Regions from separate parts of the Mesorhizobium sp. RCAM 05099 genome, predicted to be linked through region 2. Evidence: predicted binding sites of a transcription regulator. Region 2 holds the regulator's gene; each other region holds the start of a gene.

Region 1 (7,184 bases), 290 kb from region 2:
AAGCTGGCAAACCTGACGCGCAACCTCGAACTGCTCGACATCGAAGTGCCGGACACGGACTATGCCAGATACCGTCCCTATACGGTGGTGCAGGAGTTGGGATGAGGCTGGCGCCCCGCCGAAACGCCCGCTCTCGCAGGCCCCGGCTTCACAAACTTGCGATGCCAAAGGAGAACGAACATTCCATATTGACTAAGGTATGGAATTAATATTCCATACCTTCAAGGAACGGAACGGGAAGCGTTTGGCCACGGCAAGGGAGAAGCGGTGCGGTCGATGTGTCTCCGCCAGATCTTGGGAGGATTGGCGCGAAACACCGCTTGCATCGACAGGATCGATGCACTATCAAAACATCGTAACTGTTTTTTATTGATAAAGTTCTGTTTGGGCCGCGCCTATCCGGACGGAGCTACCGTAACGTTCAACGGGCGACTTAGGGAGGAATCCTAATGAAATTCGTGACCAGCATTCTCAACCGCCGCGCTGTGATGGCGCTGGCAGCAGCTTCGATGCTCGCCGGCGTGATGCATTCGGCGCCGGTTTCGGCGGCGGACGTGACCATTCCGATCATCGTCAAGGACACCACGTCCTTCTACTGGCAGATCGTTCTGGCCGGTGCCCGCAAGGCAGGCAAGGATCTCGGCGTCAACGTGCCCGAGCTCGGTGCCCAGGCTGAAACCGATGTCAACGGCCAGGTGTCGATCCTCGAGAACGCCGTTGCCAGCAACCCGGCGGCCATCGTCATTGCGCCGACCGAATTCAAGGCGCTTGGCAAGCCGATCGATGAAGCCGCCGCCAAGGTCAAGATTATCGGCATCGACTCAGGCGCCGACTCCAAGGCGTTCACCTCGTTCCTGACCACCGACAACGTGCAGGGTGGCCGCGTCGCCGCCGACGGCCTCGCAGCCGCCATCGGCGCCGCCAACGGCGGCAAGATCGAGGGTGACGTCGCCCTGATCACCAACGCACCTGGCGCCGGCTCGCTCGAACAGCGCAAGCAGGGCTTCACCGAACAGCTCAAGGCAAAATATCCGGGCCTGAAGCTGGTCGCCGACAAATATGCCGACGGCCAGGCCACCACCGGCCTCAACATCGCCACCGACCTGATCACTGCCAACCCGAACCTCAAGGGTATCTTCGCCTCCAACCTGATCATGGCGCAGGGCGTCGGTCAGGCCGTCGCCGAAAACAACCTCGGCGGCAAGCTGGCGCTGGTCGGTTTCGACAGCGACGAGAAGCTGATCAAGTTCCTCAACGACGGCGTCATTTCCGCCCTTGTCGTCCAGGATCCGTACCGGATGGGCTATGACGGCATCAAGACCGCGCTCGCTGCCTCGAAAGGCGAGAAGGTCGAGGCCAATGTCGACACCGGCGCCAATCTGGTGACCAAGGACAACATGAAAGAACCGAAGATCGACGCGCTGCTCAACCCGAAGCTCTGAGCATCGCATCCGCAATGGTTTCCGGGGCCCAGGCCCCGGAAACATCCGCCGCCGGCACAAGCTGCTTGGAAATCCGCGGGCTTAGGCTAGGCTGTTTTCCGGGCATATTTGCCCTGCCGCGTGCCAATCGTGAGGCCAATCTGGGAGGATTGTCATGACGTCGACGGCGCAGGAACTGCATCCGGCACCGGTGCTGGCACCAGGGCGGACCATCCTCGAATTGCGGGGGCTGGAGAAGCGCTATCCCGGCACCCACGCGCTGAAGCCGGTCAACCTCGCCTTCAAGTCTGGCGAGATCCACGCCATCGTCGGCGAGAATGGCGCTGGCAAATCGACCCTCATCAAGCTTTTGACCGGCGTCATGCCGCGCACCTCCGGAGAAGTCATCTGGGAAGGTCAGCCGGCAGCCCTGGCGACACCGCATGAGGCGATGGCGCTCGGCATCAATGCCGTGCATCAGGAAGTGGTGCTCTGCCGCCACCTGACGGTCGCCGCCAACATGTTCCTCGGCGAGGAGAATTCGCGCTTCGGCATCCTGCAGCAGCGGGCCATGGTCAAGGACGCGCAGAAGATCATCGACGATCTCGGCTTCGACCTGCCGGCGCATGTCACGCTGGGCGACCTCACCATCGGCCAGCAGCAGCTCATCGCGGCGGCCCGCGCCACCGTGCGCGGAACCAAGTTCCTGATCTTCGACGAACCCACGGCCTACCTGACCCGCAAGGAGGCCGACCAGCTGTTCACCCTGATCCGTCGCCTTAAAAGCGAAGGCGTGACGATCATCTATATCAGCCATCGCATGGAAGAGGTGTTCGAACTCGCCGACCGCGTTTCCGTGCTGCGCGACGGCACCCTGGTCGGCACCCGCAACATCGCCGAGACCAACGATGCCGAGTTGGTCAAGATGATGATCAACCGCTCGATCGAGCAGGTCTACCACAAGGAGCATTTCACCCCCGGCGCCGCGATCCTCGAGGCGAGGAACCTGTCCGGCAAGGGCTTTGAGGATGTCTCGATGACGGTTCGCGCCGGCGAGATCGTCGGGCTCTATGGTCTGATCGGCGCCGGGCGCAGCGAGTTCGTCACCACGCTTTACGGCCGCCACCGCAAATCAGCGGGCCAGATTTTCTGGGAAGGCAAGGAGGTCCAGGTCAATTCCGAGCATGATGCGATCAAGCTCGGCATGGCGCTGGCGCCGGAAAGCCGCCGCGACCAGGGTCTCTGTCTCAACCTGTCGGTCGGGCTCAATCTCAATCTGCCGATCTACAAGCGCATTTCGAACAATCTGTTGATTTCGAACGCGCAGGAAAAGACCCAAGCCGACCGCCAGATCGCCGATCTCCGCATCAAGACGCCGACGCGCGGCGCGCTGGCTTCCAGCCTTTCGGGCGGCAACCAGCAGAAGATCGTCATCGGCAAATGGCTGGCCCATGGCGCCAAGCTGTTCATCTTCGACGAACCGACGGTCGGCGTCGATGTCGGCACCAAGGCCGAGATCTACCGCCTGTTCGGCGCACTGTTGTCGAAAGGCGCCGGCATCATCCTGATCTCGTCCTATCTGCCGGAAGTCTACGAGCTCGCCGACACGCTGCACGTTTTCCGGCGCGGCAAACTGGTGGCGACGCACGGTTTTCGCGCCGCCAGCCACGAGGACATTCTCACGCAGGCGCTCGCCGAGAAACAAGAAAAGCTGGGAGGACAGATATGAGCACCGAGGCGATTGCTGTCGAGAAACCGAAGCGCAACTACAACGTCCTGTTTGGGCTGACGCTGTTGGCGCTGCTGGTTCTGCTGTGGATCGTGCTTTCCGTGGCGACGCCAAGCTTCGCCTCGGGCAACAACCTGGCCAATCTTTTGCGGCAGGGCTCGATGATCGCCATCATGGCGGTCGGCCAGACTTTCGTCATCATCACCGGTGGCATCGACCTGTCCGTCGGCGCCGTGGTCGGCTTCGCCACCGTCGTCGTCGCCATGATGATCAATGCCGGTTTCCCCATCTGGCTCGCCATTCTGGTGACGCTGCTGGTCGGCGTTGGCATCGGCATGTTTCACGGCTTCGGCATCGTCAAGATGGGCCTGCCACCCTTCATCATCACGCTGGCGACATTGACCTCGCTGCGCGGCATCGGCTTGCTGATGACCAATGGCAACTCGATCAACATCAACAGCGACACCTTCACCGCGTTCTCGCGCAATTCCTTCGTCGGCATCCCCAATCTGTTCTGGATGGTCATCCTGGTCGGCATTCCGGCCTATGTTTTCCTCCACCACAGCCGCTGGGGCCGGTATCTGTTCTCGGTCGGCTCCAACGCCGAGGCCTCGCGCCTTTCCGGCGTCAACGTCCAGCGGACCATCTACATGGCCTACACGCTGTCGGGTCTCTGCGCGGCCTTCGTCGGCGTGCTGCTTGCCGCCCGCATCGGCATCGGCAATCCGACCCAGGCCGAAGGCTGGGAACTGCAGGCCATCGCCTCGTCGGTGATCGGCGGCACCTCGCTGTTCGGCGCCGTCGGCTCCGTCCATGGCCCGTTGCTCGGCGCCTTCATCCTCGCCACCATCAACAACGGCGCCAATCTGCTCAACGTCAACTCGTTCTGGCAGCGCATCATCACCGGCGCGCTGATCATCATCATCGTCTACTTCGACGGACTGCGCCGCCGCGGCAAGTAGACCGCCCTCAATCAATCGTCGGCCCGACATTACTGCCGGGCCGGCGATTTCATGACAAGACTGGATTGAAGCATGAAAGCCGTCATCTGCCGCTCGCCCGGCGATCTTGTCCTGGAAGATCGTCCCGCACCCGGCTCGCCACCACCCGGCTGGGCGCTGGTGGCGGTCAGCCATGTCGGCATCTGCGGCACCGACTACCATATCTTCGAGGGCAAGCACCCGTTCCTCGCCTATCCCCGCATCATGGGCCATGAAGTGTCGGGAACCGTGGTCGAGGCCGGTGAAGGTGTGGATATGGTCGTTGGCGAGCCAGTCGTCATCAACCCCTATCTTTCCTGCGGCAGGTGCATCGCTTGCCGGCACGGCAAGCCGAACTGCTGCGTCAGGATCGAGGTGCTCGGCGTCCATCGCGACGGCGCCATGTGCGAACGGATACTGGTGCCGGCGCAAAATCTTTATCCGGCAAACGGTCTGTCGCTGGCGGACGCCGCCGCCGTCGAGTTCCTCGCCATCGGCGCGCATGCCGTGCGGCGCTCACGCGCCGATCCCGGCGCCCGCACGCTGGTCATCGGCGCCGGTCCGATCGGGCTCGGCACGGCCATCTTCGCCCGCATCGCCGGGCTCGACGTGACGCTGCTCGACATGAGCAGCGAAAGGCTCGCCTTCGCCGCGAGCGAGCTCGGCTTCCAGACCCTCGACGGCTCGCGCGGCGCGGTACCAGATCTGGTCGAGGAAGCAACCGGCGGCGAAGGCTTCGAAATGGTTTTCGACGCCACCGGCAACACCCAGTCTGTGCAGTCGGCCTTCGCCCATGTCGCGCATGGTGGAACATTGGTGCTGGTCAGCGTCGTCAAGGACGACATCGTCTTTTCCGATCCGGAATTCCACAAGCGAGAGATGACGCTGATCGGCAGCCGCAATGCGCTGCGCGCCGACTTCGATCACGTCGCGGCCTCGATCCGCAACGGCGCGGTGCCATTGGCCAAGCTTGTCACCCACCGCACATCGCTCACCGAAACGCCGCGCGATCTCTCGCGCTGGGCACACGAGAAATCCGGCCTGATCAAGGCTGTGATCGAGGTCGGGTCATAACATGGCAGGCGGTGAGCCCGGCCCGAATTGACGACGCCCCACGCAGGTCGAAGGCGGTCTCAAACGCCAAGCCGCTGGTCTCGTATTAAGGCCGGCACTCCCTACAGCGCCGACAGCTTCAGTTCCACCCGCTCGGCCGGGAAGCGCGACTCGGAAAACTGGATCGGCTGGCCGTCGGGCGTAACGTTGACGGCGACCGTGACCAGCACGATGGCGCCCGGCTGCAGGTCGAGATCGGCAAGGTCGGCAGCGTCGGCATGGCGCGCCGACAGCACGGTCGATTGGCGGAGATAATCGTCTATCCCGAAACGCGCCAGCGATGCGGTGATCGAACCGGTCTCCGCCATCGCGGCATCGATGCCGGCAAAGCGCCCCGCTTCGAACCAGCCGGCGGCGCGTGACACCGGCCGCCCATCGGCTTCGCCGCGCGTCTCCAGCCGTATCACATCGGCCCCCGTGGCAAGGCCAAGACCCTCGGCGACGCGCTGGCTGGCCGGCTCGACCGACGAGGCGAGCAGGACGATGTGCCTTTCCGACGTCTGCCCTTGCAGACCCGTCGAAAAACGCGTGCGCGCGCCGATCGGATAGGACAGCCGTTTGCGCGACAGCACGAAGGTGCCGCGCCCCTGCTCGGCCCGCAGTATTCCTTCCTGCACGAGGGCGGATATGGCGCTGCGCACGGTGTGACGGTTGACGCCGTAGCGCTCGGCCAGCGCTACCTCCGGCGGCAGCGCGGCATTCTCGGCGAAATCGCCAATGGCGATCGCGTGCAGGATCTTGTCGGCAATCTGCCGCCAGAGCGAGACGCCACTGCGCCGCTCGATTCTGTCAGCTGCCAGCCGCCCGATCATCATTTGCCCGCAGCCTTCTATCGCTTGTCATCCACCCGTCATGGACTCGCGTTAGATAATGGGTATAATTTGTATAGATGTCTATATCAATAGACAAATTTAGACAAGAGGAATGTCGTTCATGCGAGGACAGGAAGCCCGCGACCAGGCCGAGCGCAAGGCCGCCATGGCAACACTGGCGCAATCCAGCGGCGATGACATCGTCCGGCTCTGGAACGAGGCCGGCCTGCCCTCGGAAGCTGAACTGCTGCGCGGCCCCGAGACCGGCCTGGTGACCATGCGCGGCCGCATCGGCGGTGGCGGCGCGCCCTTCAATGTCGGCGAGGCGACCGTTACCCGGGCCACCGTCAGGCTGCCGTCCGGGCAGGTCGGCCATTGCTATGCGCTTGGCCGCGACAGGCAGAAGGCAAGGCTGGCGGCCATCGCCGACGCGCTGTGGCAGGACCCGGCCCGCCGCAACGAGATAGAGACCAAAATCATCGCGCCCCTGCAGGCGGCGCTGACCACAGCGCATGAACGGCGCCGCGCCGAGACGGCGGCGACGAAGGTGGATTTCTTCACAATGGTTCGCGGAGAAGATTGATGGACGCAGCTGTGCAATCGATCGAGGGCGGTTTCGCCGATCCGGTCTTCAACGCCCAGACCGTGTTCCGCGCCGTCATGGACGCGATGGCGCGGCCGGGTAGCGTGCAGCCGCTGCCGGCCTTCGCCCGCCCGCCGGCGCCGCTCTCGGCAACCGCCGGCGCCATAGCACTGGCGCTTTGCGACAACGACACCCCGCTCTGGCTTGACCCTGCACTGCAAACCTCCGCCGCGATCAGATCCTGGCTTGGTTTCCATTCTGGCGCACCACTGGCCAACACACCGGCCGATGCGCATTTCGCATTTGTCGCCACGCCGGCCGAGATGATGGCACTCGATGGTTTTTCGCAAGGCACGCAGGACTATCCCGATCGCTCGACCACGCTGATCCTGCAAGTCGGCGATCTTGCTTCGGGCGCCCCGTTGCTGCTCGAAGGCCCTGGCATCGAGACCAGCATCACGATCGCACCGGCCCGGATGCCGCGTCATTTCGTCGAGCAGTGGAAACAGAATATCAAGCGCTTTCCGCGCGGCGTCGACATCATCC
Region 2 (7,184 bases):
GATGATTTCATCGCCATCCTGCTCTCGCACGGCATCGGCATGGGACTGGTGCTGAAGGGTCAGTTGTTCACCGGCACCCATTCCTCGGGCGGCGAGTTCGGTCACATGATCCACCAGCCGAGGGGCGCGCTCTGCCGTTGTGGGCGACGCGGCTGCGTCGAGGCCTATGCCGGCAACTACGCCATCTGGCGCAACGCAAGGCAGCTGGGCGAGGACACCGAGCCGGTTGCCGATGTCAGCGACGCAGACATGCGCGCTCTGGCAGCCGCGGCCCGCGACAGCGCGGGGCCCGAGCGTGAAGCCTATCGCAAGGCCGGCGAAGCGCTCGGCTACGGCCTCGGCAGCCTGTTCGCGCTGATCGATCCGGCACCCGTCGCCATGGTCGGTGTCAGCGCCGCGGCCTTCGACCTGATCGAGCCGGCATTGCGCGAGGCCATAGCCCAGACCGCCGGCGGCCAGCATTCGGAATCGATTTCCTTCGACACCGAGCCGAACGAACTGCCGCTGATCCGCGAAGGCTGCGCCATGCGCGCGCTGACCTTCGTCGACCAGGAGATTTTCGCACCGGGCGCGCAAGCACGAACGGGCGCCGGAAAGAACGTTGCCTGAGGATCAGCGCATATTCTGAACGACCGGTCGACCTGAACCGGGCCTCACGATGGGTATGATGTCAGTTAGGCGCGCCAACTGTTAGGATGCTGTCTAATTCGACGCGCCCAGCCAATGCTCATCATCCCGCACCCTCAACACTGAAATTTCAGCTAAACCATCATCAGGACCACCAAGAAATGACCGCCTCGCCTCCCTTTCTCGGCTTTCCCGATCGGCTTGCCGATGGCCGTATCCCGCGCGCGGTGATCTTCGGAGCCGGCCACGGCAGCACCTATCCCGGCGAGGACAGCCGCGGCTATGCCTTGGCCGCCGACGCCATCCGCGTTGCGAGTCAGGGCGATGCCACACTCGTCGAGCACTGGGATTTCGATCTCGGCGGCCCGCTGTTCGACGGCAAGCCGGTCTGCTGCATCGACACCGGCGACATCCCGACCACCATGCATGACAATACCGGCAACAGGGCGCGGATCGAGGCGAAAACGCGTCAGGTTCTGGCATTGCCGGCCGTACCGATCCTGCTCGGCGGCGACGATTCCGTGCCCATCCCCTTCCTCGCCGGCTTTGCGGATCACGGGCCGGTCTGGATCCTGCAGATCGACGCCCATATCGACTGGCGCGACGAGGTGCATGGCGAGCGCTACGGCTATTCGAACCCGATGCGCCGCGCGAGCGAGATGCCGCATGTCGCCGGCATCGTGCAGGTCGGCATCCGTGGCGTTGGCAGCGCGCGCCTCACCGAAATCGAAGCGGCACGGCGCTATGGTAGCCGCCTTGTAACGGCCCGCGAGGTTCACGCCCAGGGCGTCGAAGCCGCTCTCCGGCATATTCCGGAAGGGGCGCGGGTCGTCGTAACCCTCGACTGCGACGGCCTCGATCCCGGCATCATGCCGGGCGTGGCGGCGCGTTCGCCCGGCGGCCTCGCCTACACCCAGGTGATCGATCTGATCGCGGGCCTCGGCAGGCGGGCCAGGATCGCAGGATTCGACCTTGTCGAGCTCTATCCTCCCGCCGACATTGACGGCCTGTCGGCCCTGACCGCGGCGCGCCTTCTCGTCAATGTGATCGGCACCGTCGTCCGGCAGGTTTGAGCCCGGACTGTCCCTAGTCTTCCCTGATCGCGTAACCCGCCCCGCGGATCGTGCGGATGACATCGGGCATGCGGCCATTGTTGACCGCCTTGCGCAACCGGCCGACATGCACGTCCACCGTGCGCTCATCGATATAGATCGTCTCGCCCCAGACATTGTCGAGCAGCTGGCTGCGCGAGAAAACGCGGCCAGGGTGGCGCATCATGAATTCCAGCAGGCGGAATTCGGTCGGTCCGAGCCGGATCTCGCTCTTCTTGCGATAGACCCGGTGCGACTCACGATCGAGCACGATGTCGCCAACCTTGAGCACGCTGGACAGCACTTCCGGCTTGGCGCGGCGCAGCAGCGCCTTGACCCTGGCCATGAACTCCGGTGTCGAGAACGGCTTGACCAGATAATCGTCGGCGCCTGTGGAAAGGCCGCGCACGCGGTCGCTCTCCTCGCCACGCGCGGTCAGCATGATGATCGGCAGCCGCTCGGTCTCGGGGCGCATTCTCAGCCGCCGGCAGAGTTCGATGCCGGAAACCGCCGGCACCATCCAGTCCAGCACCAGAAGGTCGGGAACGTTCTCCTGCAGCCGGATCTCGGCCTCGTCGCCGCGCGTCACCACCTCGACCTGATAGCCCTCGGACTCCAGATTGTAGCGGAGCAGCACACCCAGCGGCTCCTCATCCTCCACCACCATGATGCGTGGCGCGATCATCGGCTGCTCACCCCTGTCGTCATGCCGCCGGCGCGGACATTGCCGTCTCGTCCTGCTTCGGGCGATTGGCGGGCAGCTGTGTGCCGGTCAAAACATAATACGCATTCTCGGCGATGTTGGTCACGTGATCGCCGATGCGTTCGAGGTTCTTGGCGCAGAACAACAGATGCGTGCACGCGGTGATGTTGCGCGGATCCTCCATCATGTAGGTCAGGAGTTCGCGGAACACGGACGTGTACTTGACGTCGATGCGTTCGTCGTCGTTCCTGAGCTTGGCCAGCGCCGCCGCGTCGGCGGCAGCATATTCCTCGATCACGCCCTGCACCTGGATCAGCACCAGTTGCGCCATCGCATCGATCGAGTGCGAAAGGTCGCGAGGCGTGACGCTGAGGCCAACGGTGCCGACGCGTTTGGCTATGTTCTTGGCAAGATCGCCGATGCGTTCGAGGTCGCCGGCCATGCGGATCGAACCGACGACATGGCGCAGATCGTCGGCCATCGGCTGACGCTTGGCGATCAATGTGATGGCGCGGTCGTCGAGTTCGCGCTGGCGCGCGTCCATGATCGCGTCGTCGGAGACAACGCGCTGTGCCAGGGCGTTGTCGGAATTCAAAAGCGCCTTGGTCGCGCCGCCGACCATCGAGCCGGCGAGATCGCCCATATCGCTGATGAGCCTGCTGATCTGTCCGAGATCCTCGTCGAAAGAAGCGACTGTATGTTCGCCCATGATCTTAGTCCTCGTATGTCTGAGCTCAGCCGAAGCGGCCGGTGATGTAGTCCTGCGTGCGCTTCTCGCGGGGCGACGTGAAGATCTTCTCGGTGCGGTCGAATTCGACCAGTTCGCCCAGATACATGAAGGCGGTCTGCTTCGAGACGCGTGCCGCCTGCTGCATGTTGTGGGTGACGATGACGATCGTGTAGTCGGCCTGCAACTCGTCGATCAGCTCTTCGATCTTGGCGGTCGACAGCGGATCGAGCGCCGAAGCCGGCTCGTCGAGCAGGATGACTTCCGGCTTCACCGCCACGGTGCGGGCGATGCAGAGCCGCTGCTGCTGGCCGCCCGAAAGACTGAGGCCGCTGGCGTTGAGCTTGTCCTTGACCTCGGTCCACAGCGCGGCGCGCTTGAGCGCCTGCTCGACACGGCCGTCCATCTCGGACTTGCTGATCTTCTCATAGAGCCTGACGCCGAAAGCGATGTTCTCATAGATCGACATCGGAAATGGCGTCGGCTTCTGGAACACCATGCCGATCTTGGTCCGCAGCAGGTTGAGATCCTGCGACCGGTCAAGGATATTCTGGCCGTCGAGCAGCACCTGGCCCTCGGCGGTCTGTTTCGGGTAGAGCTCGTAGATGCGGTTGAAGACGCGCAGCAGCGTCGACTTTCCGCAGCCCGAGGGCCCGATGAAGGCGGTGACGCTGCGCTCGGGCAGCGACAGGGTGATACCCTTGAGCGCCTTGCTCTGACCGTAGTAAAAGTTGAGGTTCTTGACCTCGATCTTGGCTTTGGCGGTTGCCTCGGCGGCGATCGTCATGTCTGGAGACAACATCTGACTCATTTGTCCTCTCTGCGTCCGGTCAGGCTGCGAGCAAAGATGCTGAGCGCGAGAACCGTCAATGTGATTATGAGTGCGCCGGTCCAGGCCAGTTGCTGCCATTCCTCGTAAGGACTGAGAGCGAACTGGAAGATGGTCACCGGCAGGCTGGCCATCGGCGCGTTGAGATTGCTCGACCAGAACTGGTTGTTGAGCGCCGTAAAGAGCAGTGGCGCGGTCTCGCCCGAAATACGGGCGATCGACAGCAATATGCCTGTGACGATACCGGAAAGAGCGGCGCGGTAGGCCACCGACTTGATGACAACCCAGCGCGGCGCGCCGATCGCAGTGCCGGCTTCGCGCAAGGCGTTCGGCACCAGGTTGAGCATGTCTTCGGTGGTGCGCACGACGACCGGAATGACCAGGATGGCGAGTGCGACAGAACCGGCAAGGGCCGAGAAATGCCCCATCGGCCGCACCATCAGCTCGTAGACGAACAGGCCGATGATGATCGACGGCGCCGACAGCAGGATGTCGTTGATGAAACGCACCACCGTGGTGAGTTTTGAGAAGCGGCCGTATTCGGCCATGTAGGTTCCTGCAAGCACGCCGATCGGCGTGCCGACGATGACGGCGATGACCGTCATCACCACGCTGCCGTAGATGGCGTTGAGCAACCCACCGGCGTCGCCGGGCGGCGGCGTCATCTGCGTGAAGACGTCGAGGGACAGGCCGGCGGTGCCCTTGTAGACCAGCGCGCCGAGGATGAGCGCCAGCCAGGCAAGTCCGATGCCCGCGGCGATGACGCACAGCGTCATCATCACGGCATTCTTCCTCTTGCGGCTCTGGTGAAGCGATGAGGCTGTCGACATCGGTCAGGCTCCCGTGCGGGCGTCGATGCGCATCAGCATGTAACGTGCGATGGCAAGGATCAGGAAGGTGATGACGAACAGGATCAGGCCGAGCGCCACCAGCGAAGACGTGTAGAGATCGCCGACGGCTTCGGTGAATTCATTGGCGATGGTCGCGGAGATCGTCGTCGCCGGTGCGAACAGCGAGGTGCTGATCCGATGCGCGTTGCCGATGACGAAGGTCACCGCCATGGTTTCGCCGAGCGCACGGCCAAGGCCAAGCATGACGCCGCCCATGATGCCGATCCTTGTGTAGGGAATGACAACGCGGCGGGTCACTTCCCAGGTCGTGCAGCCAATACCGTAGGCGGATTCCTTCAGCACCGGCGGCACCGTGTCGAAGACGTCCTTGGTGATCGAGGTGATGAAGGGCAGCACCATGATGGCCAGGATCAGCGACGAGGTCAAAAGACCGATGCCATAGGGCGGGCCGGCAAACAGGCTGTTGAGGCCGGGAATGCCGTGGAACGCGCCGATGATGAAGGGCTGCACGGTCGTCTGCAGGAACGGCGCCAGCACGAACAGGCCCCAGATGCCGTAGATGATCGAGGGGATGCCGGCGAGCAGTTCCACCGCCATGCCGATCGGGCGCCGAAGCGGGCGCGGGCAAAGTTCGGTGAGGAAGATGGCAATGCCGATGCCGAGCGGAACGGCGATCAGGATGGCGATCGCCGAGGTGACGATGGTGCCGTAGATCGGCGCCAGCGCGCCGAATTTTTCGGTGACCGGATTCCAGCTTTCACTGGTCAGGAAGGAGAAGCCGAAGGTCGACAGCGCCTGCCAGGAACCGGCAAACAGCGAGATCGCGACACCGCCGAGCAGGACCAGCACCAATATGGCGGCGGCGCGGGTAAGCCCGTGGAAGATCGCGTCGGTCAACGCGAACCGCCTGACAGTGGCATCGCGCGAACCTCGAATGGCTGGCAAGGCTTCCTGGACAGCGCTCATGTGAAGCTCGGCTCTTTGTGTTGAGGAAAAAGGAGCGCCGCGGCGCGGCGCTCCTTTGGAGGATGTTACTCGCCGGCGTAGACGGGCTTGCCGTCGGTGACGATATCCGACTTCCACGAAGCCTTGATCAGGTCGACGACGTTGTCGGGGATCGAAACGTAGTCGAGGCCCTTGGCGATGTCCTTGCCGTCCTTGTAGGCCCAGGCGAAGAACTTCAGCGCTTCACCAGTGGCGGCGACATCCTCGGGAGTCTTGTGGATCAGCACCCAGGTCGACGCGGCGATCGGCCAGGTGGCGTCGCCGGGCTCGTTGGTGATGATGACGTTGAAGTTCTTCGCACCCTTCCAGTCGGCGTTCGAAGCAGCCGAACCGAAGGATTCGAGCGACGGCTCGACAACCTTGCCGGCAGCGTTCAACATCTTGGAGTAGGACAGGTTGTTCTGGGACGCGTAGGCATACTCGACGTAGCCGATGCCGCCGTCGGTCTGCTTGACGGTGTTGGCAACGCCTTCGCTGCCCTTGGCGCCGACGCCGACCGGCCATTCGACCGCCGTATCGGAACCGATCTTGTCCTTCCAGTCGGGCGACAGCTTGACCAGGTAGTTGGTGAAGTTGAAGGTCGTGCCCGAGCCGTCCGAGCGATGCACGACGGCGATCGCGGTCGACGGCAGGGTGAGCGTGGGGTTCAGCGCCTTGATCGCGGCATCGTCCCAGGTGGTGATGGCGCCCAGGTAGATCTGGGCCAACGTCTTGCCGTCGAGAACCAGTTCGCCCGGCTTGATGCCGGTGAGGTTGACGATCGGCACGATGCCGCCCATCACCATCGGAAACTGGACGAGGCCGTTCTTTTCCAGGTCCGCATCGGACATCGGCTTGTCTGTGGCGCCGAAGGTCACGGTCTTGGCGATAACCTGCTTGATGCCGCCGCCCGAGCCGATCGACTGGTAGTTGAGGCCAACGTTGGTGTCTTTCTTGTAGGTGTCGGCCCACTTGGCGAACACCGGATAGATGAAGGTCGAGCCGGCGCCGGAAAGATCAGCTGCCATTGCCGCGGAAAGGGTGAAGGTAGACGCCGTAGCCATTGCAATCGCAACGGCCGCCGAGCGGATGAAATGTCTCATGTGGCCTGCTCCTGTTCGGAAGATGGTCTCTCGGCGCCATTCCTCTCGGCGCCCGCTGAGGCCAATAGCCTTCGATTATTACAGTCGCATGACAGTTTGATGTCACCCCGGTAACGCGTCACTGGGGAAGGGAAGGCGCCAGCCAACCGGCGCTCGCCGGGGAGCCTAGCTTTGCTCCCGGAATCAGGCACTTGCGCCGTTTCAGACCGAAGCCGGCCTGCCGTTTCCGGATCGCTGCCCTGGTAAAGAAAATCCGGACGGGAGCGCGT
Region 3 (7,184 bases), 1.5 Mb from region 2:
GACCCTGGCGCCTCGGTACGGCATCGAGGCAACGCTGGTCGACGGCACCGACATCGCCAACTGGGAAAAAGCGATCAGGCCGAACACCAGGCTGTTCTTCCTGGAAAGCCCGACCAACCCGACGCTGGAAGTGGTCGACATCGCCGCGGTTGCCTCACTCGCCAATTCGATCGGCGCGCGGCTCGTCGTCGACAACGTCTTTGCCACCCCGCTACAGCAGAAACCGTTGCAGCTTGGCGCACATATCGTCGTCTATTCGGCGACCAAGCACATTGACGGCCAAGGACGATGCCTTGGCGGCGTCATCCTGTCGGACAAGAAGTGGATTGACGAGAACCTGCACGACTATTTCCGCCACACCGGCCCCAGCCTGTCGCCCTTCAACGCCTGGACGTTGCTGAAGGGCCTGGAGACACTGCCGCTGCGCGTACGCCAGCAAACGGAAAGCGCCGGCAAGATCGCCGACTTCCTCGCCGAGCGGCCGGAAATCGCCCGTGTCATCTATCCCGGCCGCGCCGACCACCCGCAGGCGGCGATCGTCAAGAAGCAGATGTCGGGCGGCTCGACGCTGATCTGCCTCGACGTCAAGGGCGGCAAGCAGGCGGCCTTCGCCTTGCAGAACGCGCTCGATATCGTGCTGATCTCCAACAATCTCGGCGACGCCAAGAGCCTGATCACCCATCCGGCGACCACGACGCACAAGAATTTGAGCGACGAAGCCCGCGCGGAACTCGGCATCGGGCCTGGCACGCTCAGGCTTTCGGTCGGCCTGGAGGATACCGACGATCTGCTAGAGGATATCGCGCAGGCGCTGAAGGCCAAGTAACAGAGGCCTTCAGGCGCTCGACGGCGTCTCTTCCAGTTCGGCCGCCTTGGTGCCAATCGTCATCGCGTTACCGCGCCAGTCGACGGCGCCGCCGAGCCAGCCGCGTGCCCACATCACCGGCAGGATCATGTCGCGCACCACCATCGCCGCGATCATGCGGGGCGACAGATACCAGCCCTTGGCCGAGGCCAGGGCGCATTCCGGAAGATAGAAGGCTGCCAGCACGGCGATGCAGGTCAGCGGCAGGCTGAATCCGGTGCTTGCCGCCGCAACCAGCGCGAGCACCAGCGGCACCGCCGCGCCAGTCAGGATCTCGGGCGCGAAGAACAGCGGGAAGGTGACACGGCGCAGGCGCGCCCAACGGGCCTGGCGCGACCAGATTTCGCCGAGCGTGCGCCGGCCGAGCGGCTGCTCGAAGGGCGAGGCGACGAGATTGACGCGCAGGCCGAGGCCGTTCACCAGCTTGGTCGCGGCAGCGTCCTCGGCGATCTCAGCGGCCAGGGCGCGGATGCCGCCACTGGCGTCGAGCATCGGCTTGTTCCACAACATGCTCTTGCCCTGGGCAAAGCCAAGGCCCAGCGCCTCGCCGGCATATTGCCAGCGCGCCTGCAGCGTGTTGAGGAAGGCACATTCGACTTCGGCCCAGAAGCCGTCCGGCCGCGAGCCGATCGGCGTCGAGCAGACAAGGCCGGTGTCCGGCCGCCAGGCCGCCATCAGGTGCTGAACGTAATCTCCAGGCATCAACACGTTGGAATCGGCCAGGATGACCCAGTCGTGGCGCGCCGCCTCCCAACCCTTGACGCAATTGTTGAGCTTCGGATTGGCGCTGATGCGGTCGTCGCCGAACAACAGGCGGGCCGGCACCGCCGGAAAACGGGCGATGGCGGCGCGGATCAATCCGACCACCGGATCGTCGGCTTGGGCGACGCAGAAGATCAGTTCGTAGCGCGGCCAGTCGAGCGAGAAGGCGCGCTCCAGCGTCTCGTGCGTGAACGGCTCGACGCCACGCGACGGCACGACGATCGACACCGGCTGTGACTTGCCAGCCGGCGCTGCGATGACGCGGCGTCGCCTCAGACGCGAAGCGGCGAACACGATGCTGGCGAGGTTTGAGACAATGAGAACAGTCGAAAGCAAGGCGGCTATGAGAGTGAGTTCCATCGAGATCCGGTCACTCCAGAAAAAGCCGGCCTCCATGGCGACCGCTTTCGACAGTTCGACAGAGCGCCCGAGTCGCCAGGCACTGATTGGAGCACACCATCATTGTCATGTGTCACTTAAATGACATTCTTTGTCGGCACCTGCCTATCAGGTCGGAATGACGGGGCACACGTTTGACCAGCCCGCGAGGAGCGCCGAAAGTTGCCGGGACTGTTTTGGAGTCGCCTATGTACCGCGCCGTCACGCGCAACATCGAAGTGCAGGTCAGGCCGTTCTATCTGGAGGATCGCTCGGATCCGTCCGAGAACCGCTATGTCTGGGGCTATCAGATAACGATCGACAACCAGTCGGACGAGTTCGTGCAGCTGTTGTCGCGCTATTGGCACATCACCGACGGCACCGGCCGGGTCGAGGAAGTGCGCGGCGCCGGCGTCGTCGGCGACCAGCCCGAACTCAATCCCGGCGACAGCTATCAATACACGTCCGGCTGCCCGCTTTCGACACCGTCAGGGATCATGGTCGGGCATTACACGATGCGCAACAAGCGGGGCGAGACGTTTGACATCGCCATCCCCGCCTTCTCGCTCGACCTGCCGGGTACGCGGCGCACGGTGAATTAGTCTCGGGCTTGGGCGCCAATGCCCTCACCGGCCGCGAAGCAGCCGGTGAGACGTGGTTCTTTCGCTATTGAGCCGCGAATTCCGCCGGGTCGAAGTCATATTGCTTCGAGCAGAATTCGCAGGCGACGTGGATGCCGCCATCCTCGGTGCTGTCCTTGATCTCCTGCGCGGAGAAGCCTTCGAGGATGCCGCGGATCTTGTCTCGCGAACACGAACACTGATCGGCGACCGGAACACCGCCGAAGACGCGCACGCCCTGCTCGTGGAACAGCCTGTAGAGCAGCCGCTCGGCGCCGATCGTCGGGTCGATCAGCTCGGTCGGCTCGATGGTGCCGAGCAACGCCAGCAGTTCCTGCCAGGAATTGTCGGCCGGATCGTTGATTTCGTCGCGCGGATCGCCATCGCCACCCGGCAGGTCCGGCACACGCATACGCTCGGGCGACTGCGGCAGGAACTGCGCCAGGATGCCGCCGGCGCGCCACTGTTCGCGTGCGCCACCGATGCCGGGCGTCAACAGCTTGGCCACCGAAAGCCTGAGATCGGTCGGAATCTGCTCCGACTGGCGGAAATAGGTACGTGCCGCGTCTTCGAGCGTTTCGCCGTCGAGCTGGACAATGCCCTGATAGCGCTGCGTGTGAGCACCCTGGTCGATGGTCAGCGCCAGCACACCGCTGCCGAGCAGCGTCTGCTGCGACGTTTCGCCAGCGGCGATGAGCGCCTCGAGCCGGTCGGCATCGAAACGCGCATAGGCCCGCAGTGCCGTAGGCGTGGAAAAATCCGCGACCAGCATGTCAACCGGACCATCGGTGCGGGTCTGCAGGATGAACTTGCCCTCGAACTTGAGCGATGTGCCGAGCAGCACCGTCAGCACACAGGCTTCCGCCAGCAGGCGGGCGACCGGCTCGGGATAGTCGTGGCGGCTCAGAATGGCGTCGAGCATTGGCCCGAGCTGAACGGTACGGCCGCGCACGTCGAGCGTGCCGACCTCGAAGGGAACGACGTGATCGTCGCCGGCGTAGCCGAATTCGCCGAGTTTGGGGTGATGTTCAGTCACTTGATGGGTTTCCAACATGACAAAGCTCCAGGGCGCGGCCATGCCGCCCTGTGGGGCGCATGCGTCGAAACGCGCTTGATTTGCGTGATGCGGCGCAAATAGGGATCGCGCCGCCGCAGATCAAGCGCCAAGACACCAGGCAAGGACAGCCTTCTGGGCATGGAGCCGGTTCTCGGCCTCGTCGAAGACCACCGAGTGTGGTCCATCGATGACTTCGTCGGTCACTTCCTCGCCGCGATGCGCCGGCAGGCAATGCATGAACAGTGCGTCCGGCTTGGCCCGGGCCATCAGCTTGGCATTGACCTGATAAGGCGAGAACACGTTGTGGCCGCGGGCGCGATGCTCCTGGCCCATCGACACCCAGCAATCGGTGACGACGCAATCGACCTGGTCGACGGCTTCCTCGGCCGAGCGGGTGAAGTGCAGCTTGCCGCCATGCGCTTGCGACCAGTCGATATGCTTCTGTGCCGGCTCGCTGCCCTCGGGAACGGCGACGTTGAGGTTGAAGCGGAACCGCGCCGAGGCCTCGAGCAGCGAATGCAGCACATTGTTGCCGTCGCCGGTCCAGGCAAAAGTCTTGCCGGCAACCGGACCGCGATGCTCCTCGAAGGTCATGATGTCGGCCATCAGCTGGCAGGGATGGGTGTCGTCGGTCAGCCCGTTGATCACCGGCACGGTAGCGTTCTCGGTCAGTTCGAGCAGGCGCTCATGCGAGGTGGTGCGGATCATGATCGCATCGACATAGCGCGACAGCACCTTGGCGGTGTCGGCGATGGTCTCGGAGCGGCCGAGCTGCATTTCGGTGCCGGTCAGCATGATGGTCTCGCCGCCGAGCTGGCGCATGCCGACGTCGAAGGAGACGCGCGTGCGCGTCGACGGCTTGTCGAAGATCATCGCCAGAACCTTGCCCTCGAGCGGCTTAGTCCGCTCGCCAGCCTTGAGGCGAGCCTTTCGCACCACCGCATCGTCGAGCATGAAGCGCAGGTCGCCTTCGGAGACGGCGGAAAGATCGGTGAAATGACGGGGGCTCATCAGGATCTTTCGAATTACTTCGCGGCAGCGGAGGCGATCGCCTCCGCCAGGCCCTTGGCGCCGGCGCGGATGCGGTTGAGCGCTTCGTGGATTTCGGCGTCGGTGACGGTGAGCGGCGGCAGCAGCCGAATGACATTGTCACCGGCCGGAACCGCCAGCAGGTGCTGGTCGCGCAGCGCCATGTTCACCTTGGTGTTGGGCATGGCGCATTTGAGGCCGAGCATCAGCCCAACGCCCCTGATGTCCTCGATGACTTCCGGAAACTCGTCGGCGACCGACGCCAGCCCCTGCTTCATCAGCAACGCCTTGCGCTGGACATCTTCGAGGAAGCCCTCTTCCAGCACAACGTCGAGCACGGCGTTGCCGACGGCCATGGCCAGCGGGTTGCCGCCGAAAGTGGTGCCGTGAACGCCAGCGGTCATGCCGACAGCCGCTTCATCGGTGGCAAGGCAGGCGCCCATCGGGAAACCGCCGCCAATGCCCTTGGCGATCGCCATGATGTCGGGCGTGACGCCGGACCATTCATGCGCGAACAGCTTGCCGGTGCGACCGATGCCGCACTGGACCTCATCGTAGATCAGCAACAGGCCGTGCTGGTCGCAGAGCTGCCGCAGCCGCTTCAGCGATTGCGCCGGCACCGGACGGATACCGCCCTCGCCCTGCACCGGTTCGATGAGGATCGCGGCGGTTTCCGGCGTGATCGCCTTTTCGGCGGCGTCGATGTCGTCGAAGCCGACCTGGTCGAAGCCTTCGACCTTGGGCCCGAACCCTTCAAGATATTTGTACTGGCCGCCGGCCGCGATGGTCGCCAGCGTGCGGCCATGGAAAGCGCCTTCGAAGGTAATGACGCGGAAGCGTTCGGGATGTCCCTTGACGAAGTGGTAACGCCGCGCCGTCTTGATCGCGCATTCCAGCGCCTCCGCACCGGAATTGGTGAAGAACACCTTGTCGGCGAAGGTGGCATCGGCCAGCCGTTCGCCAAGCCGGCTTTGCCCGGGGATCTCGTAGAGATTGGAGACGTGCCAAAGCTTTGCGGCCTGCTCGGTGAGCGCGGCGACCAGATGCGGATGGCTGTGGCCCAGCGAATTGACGGCGATGCCGCCGGCGAAATCGAGATATCGCTCGCCCTTGTCGGTAACCAGCCAGGTGCCCTCCCCATGGTCGAAAGCCAGGGGTGCGCGAGAAAAGGTCTCGAAAAGCGCCGAACCGCTCATTATATGCGTCTCCGGTACCGGAAAATCAAAAAAGCCGCCAATGCGGCGGCCTGTGCGGCTTATCGTGTTTTTCGGCCATGAAGTCAACGAAAACGTCGCGCATAGGCACGCGGCAAGCCCCCTAACGAGACGCCGGCTCATAAGCGACCGGGCAAGTTGGGGAAAACCGAAAAAACCGATTCGTGTTGCACTTGGGACTCTTGTCACCGAGTCAGCGCATAGAGTAGTTGTAGTCGAGAAATAACTAGATTTCGTGCGGCGGACCTAATCACCAGATATATGTGGTGTCTGCCCCAGCAATTTTGCTGGGTCGGGAATGGATTCCGATTGCCGCACGCTTAGCAGGAGCGCGGTCTCATGAACTGGACTGACGAGCGGGTTGAACTTCTCAGGAAACTGTGGTCGGAGGGTCTGAGCGCAAGCCAGATTGCTGCCCAGCTGGGCGGGGTCAGCCGCAATGCGGTCATCGGCAAGGTGCATCGGCTGAAGCTGTCGGGCCGCGGACGCGCAACGGCGACGCCGGCACGCCAGAAGAAGACGGCGCAAGGATCGACCGTTCAGAAATCGGTGTCGCGCGCCGCGAGCGCGACACGCCACGTCACGACATCGCTCGGCGCGACGGCCCTGCAGACGCAGTTCGACGCCGAACCGGTGGCACGCCACTATATCCGCCCGGTCGAAAATGTCGTGCTGCCGATCTCACGGCATCTGCAGCTCGTCGAGCTGACAGAGCGGACCTGCAAATGGCCGAATGGCGATCCGCTTTCGGAGGACTTCCATTTCTGCGGCAACGACGCCGCCGAAACCGGTCCCTATTGCAAGTACCACGCCCGCGTGGCGTTCCAGCCCGCATCGGAGCGGCGTCGCAGTCGTTGAGCGAATAGCGAATAGCGACAGCTTTGTATCAGTGATCGAGCAAGCCTTTTACGCTACTCGCTCTCTTTCACAGCCAGCCATTCTTGCGGAAACGCCAGTACAGGAACGAGCAGATCAAGGCGATCACCGCCAAGACCATGGGATAGCCGTATTCCATCTTCAGTTCCGGCATATCGCTGAAATTCATGCCGTATATGCCGGCGAATGCCGTCGGCACCGCCAGAATGGCGGCCCACGAAGCGAGCTTCTTGGAGATTGCCGTTTCCTGGCTTTGGCCAACCAGCAGGCTCGCCTCGAAAGCGAACGCCAGCACTTCGCGTAGACTGTCGATCTTTTCCTGCACGGTGCGGATGTGATCGGTCACGTCGCGGAACAACGGGTGCATGGCCGTATGGATCTGC

Evidence for each region. The regulator PhoB, encoded in region 2, activates phosphate uptake and scavenging genes when phosphate is short. The targets are predictions, from matches to a motif close to TGTCATNNANCTGTCAT.
Region 1: the regulator PhoB is predicted to act here: its motif matches at 6,081-6,097, upstream of phnF (phosphonate metabolism transcriptional regulator PhnF).
Region 3: the regulator PhoB is predicted to act here: its motif matches at 2,097-2,113, upstream of AC56QQ_RS33215 (ceramide glucosyltransferase).

Annotation. Positions count from the first base shown of each region.
Region 1 covers NZ_CM185035.1:1,487,959-1,495,142, reverse strand. The annotation lists gene AC56QQ_RS07405 (aldo/keto reductase) at 1-105, shown strand, start outside; gene AC56QQ_RS07400 (ABC transporter substrate-binding protein) at 450-1,442, shown strand; gene AC56QQ_RS07395 (sugar ABC transporter ATP-binding protein) at 1,597-3,150, shown strand; gene AC56QQ_RS07390 (ABC transporter permease) at 3,147-4,112, shown strand; gene AC56QQ_RS07385 (zinc-binding alcohol dehydrogenase family protein) at 4,185-5,204, shown strand; gene phnF (phosphonate metabolism transcriptional regulator PhnF) at 5,306-6,055, opposite strand; gene phnG (phosphonate C-P lyase system protein PhnG) at 6,177-6,638, shown strand; gene phnH (phosphonate C-P lyase system protein PhnH) at 6,638-7,184, shown strand, end outside.
Region 2 covers NZ_CM185035.1:1,194,173-1,201,356, reverse strand. The annotation lists gene AC56QQ_RS05905 (ROK family protein) at 1-609, shown strand, start outside; gene AC56QQ_RS05900 (agmatinase) at 789-1,700, shown strand; gene phoB (phosphate regulon transcriptional regulator PhoB) at 1,714-2,403, opposite strand; gene phoU (phosphate signaling complex protein PhoU) at 2,423-3,130, opposite strand; gene pstB (phosphate ABC transporter ATP-binding protein PstB) at 3,156-3,959, opposite strand; gene pstA (phosphate ABC transporter permease PstA) at 3,956-4,807, opposite strand; gene pstC (phosphate ABC transporter permease subunit PstC) at 4,811-5,794, opposite strand; gene pstS (phosphate ABC transporter substrate-binding protein PstS) at 5,860-6,915, opposite strand.
Region 3 covers NZ_CM185035.1:6,698,840-6,706,023, forward strand. The annotation lists gene AC56QQ_RS33210 (O-succinylhomoserine sulfhydrylase) at 1-826, shown strand, start outside; gene AC56QQ_RS33215 (ceramide glucosyltransferase) at 836-1,987, opposite strand; gene apaG (Co2+/Mg2+ efflux facilitator ApaG/CorD) at 2,215-2,607, shown strand; gene AC56QQ_RS33225 (Hsp33 family molecular chaperone) at 2,672-3,703, opposite strand; gene argF (ornithine carbamoyltransferase) at 3,782-4,693, opposite strand; gene AC56QQ_RS33235 (aspartate aminotransferase family protein) at 4,708-5,907, opposite strand; gene AC56QQ_RS33240 (GcrA family cell cycle regulator) at 6,265-6,783, shown strand; gene AC56QQ_RS33245 (magnesium and cobalt transport protein CorA) at 6,851-7,184, opposite strand, start outside.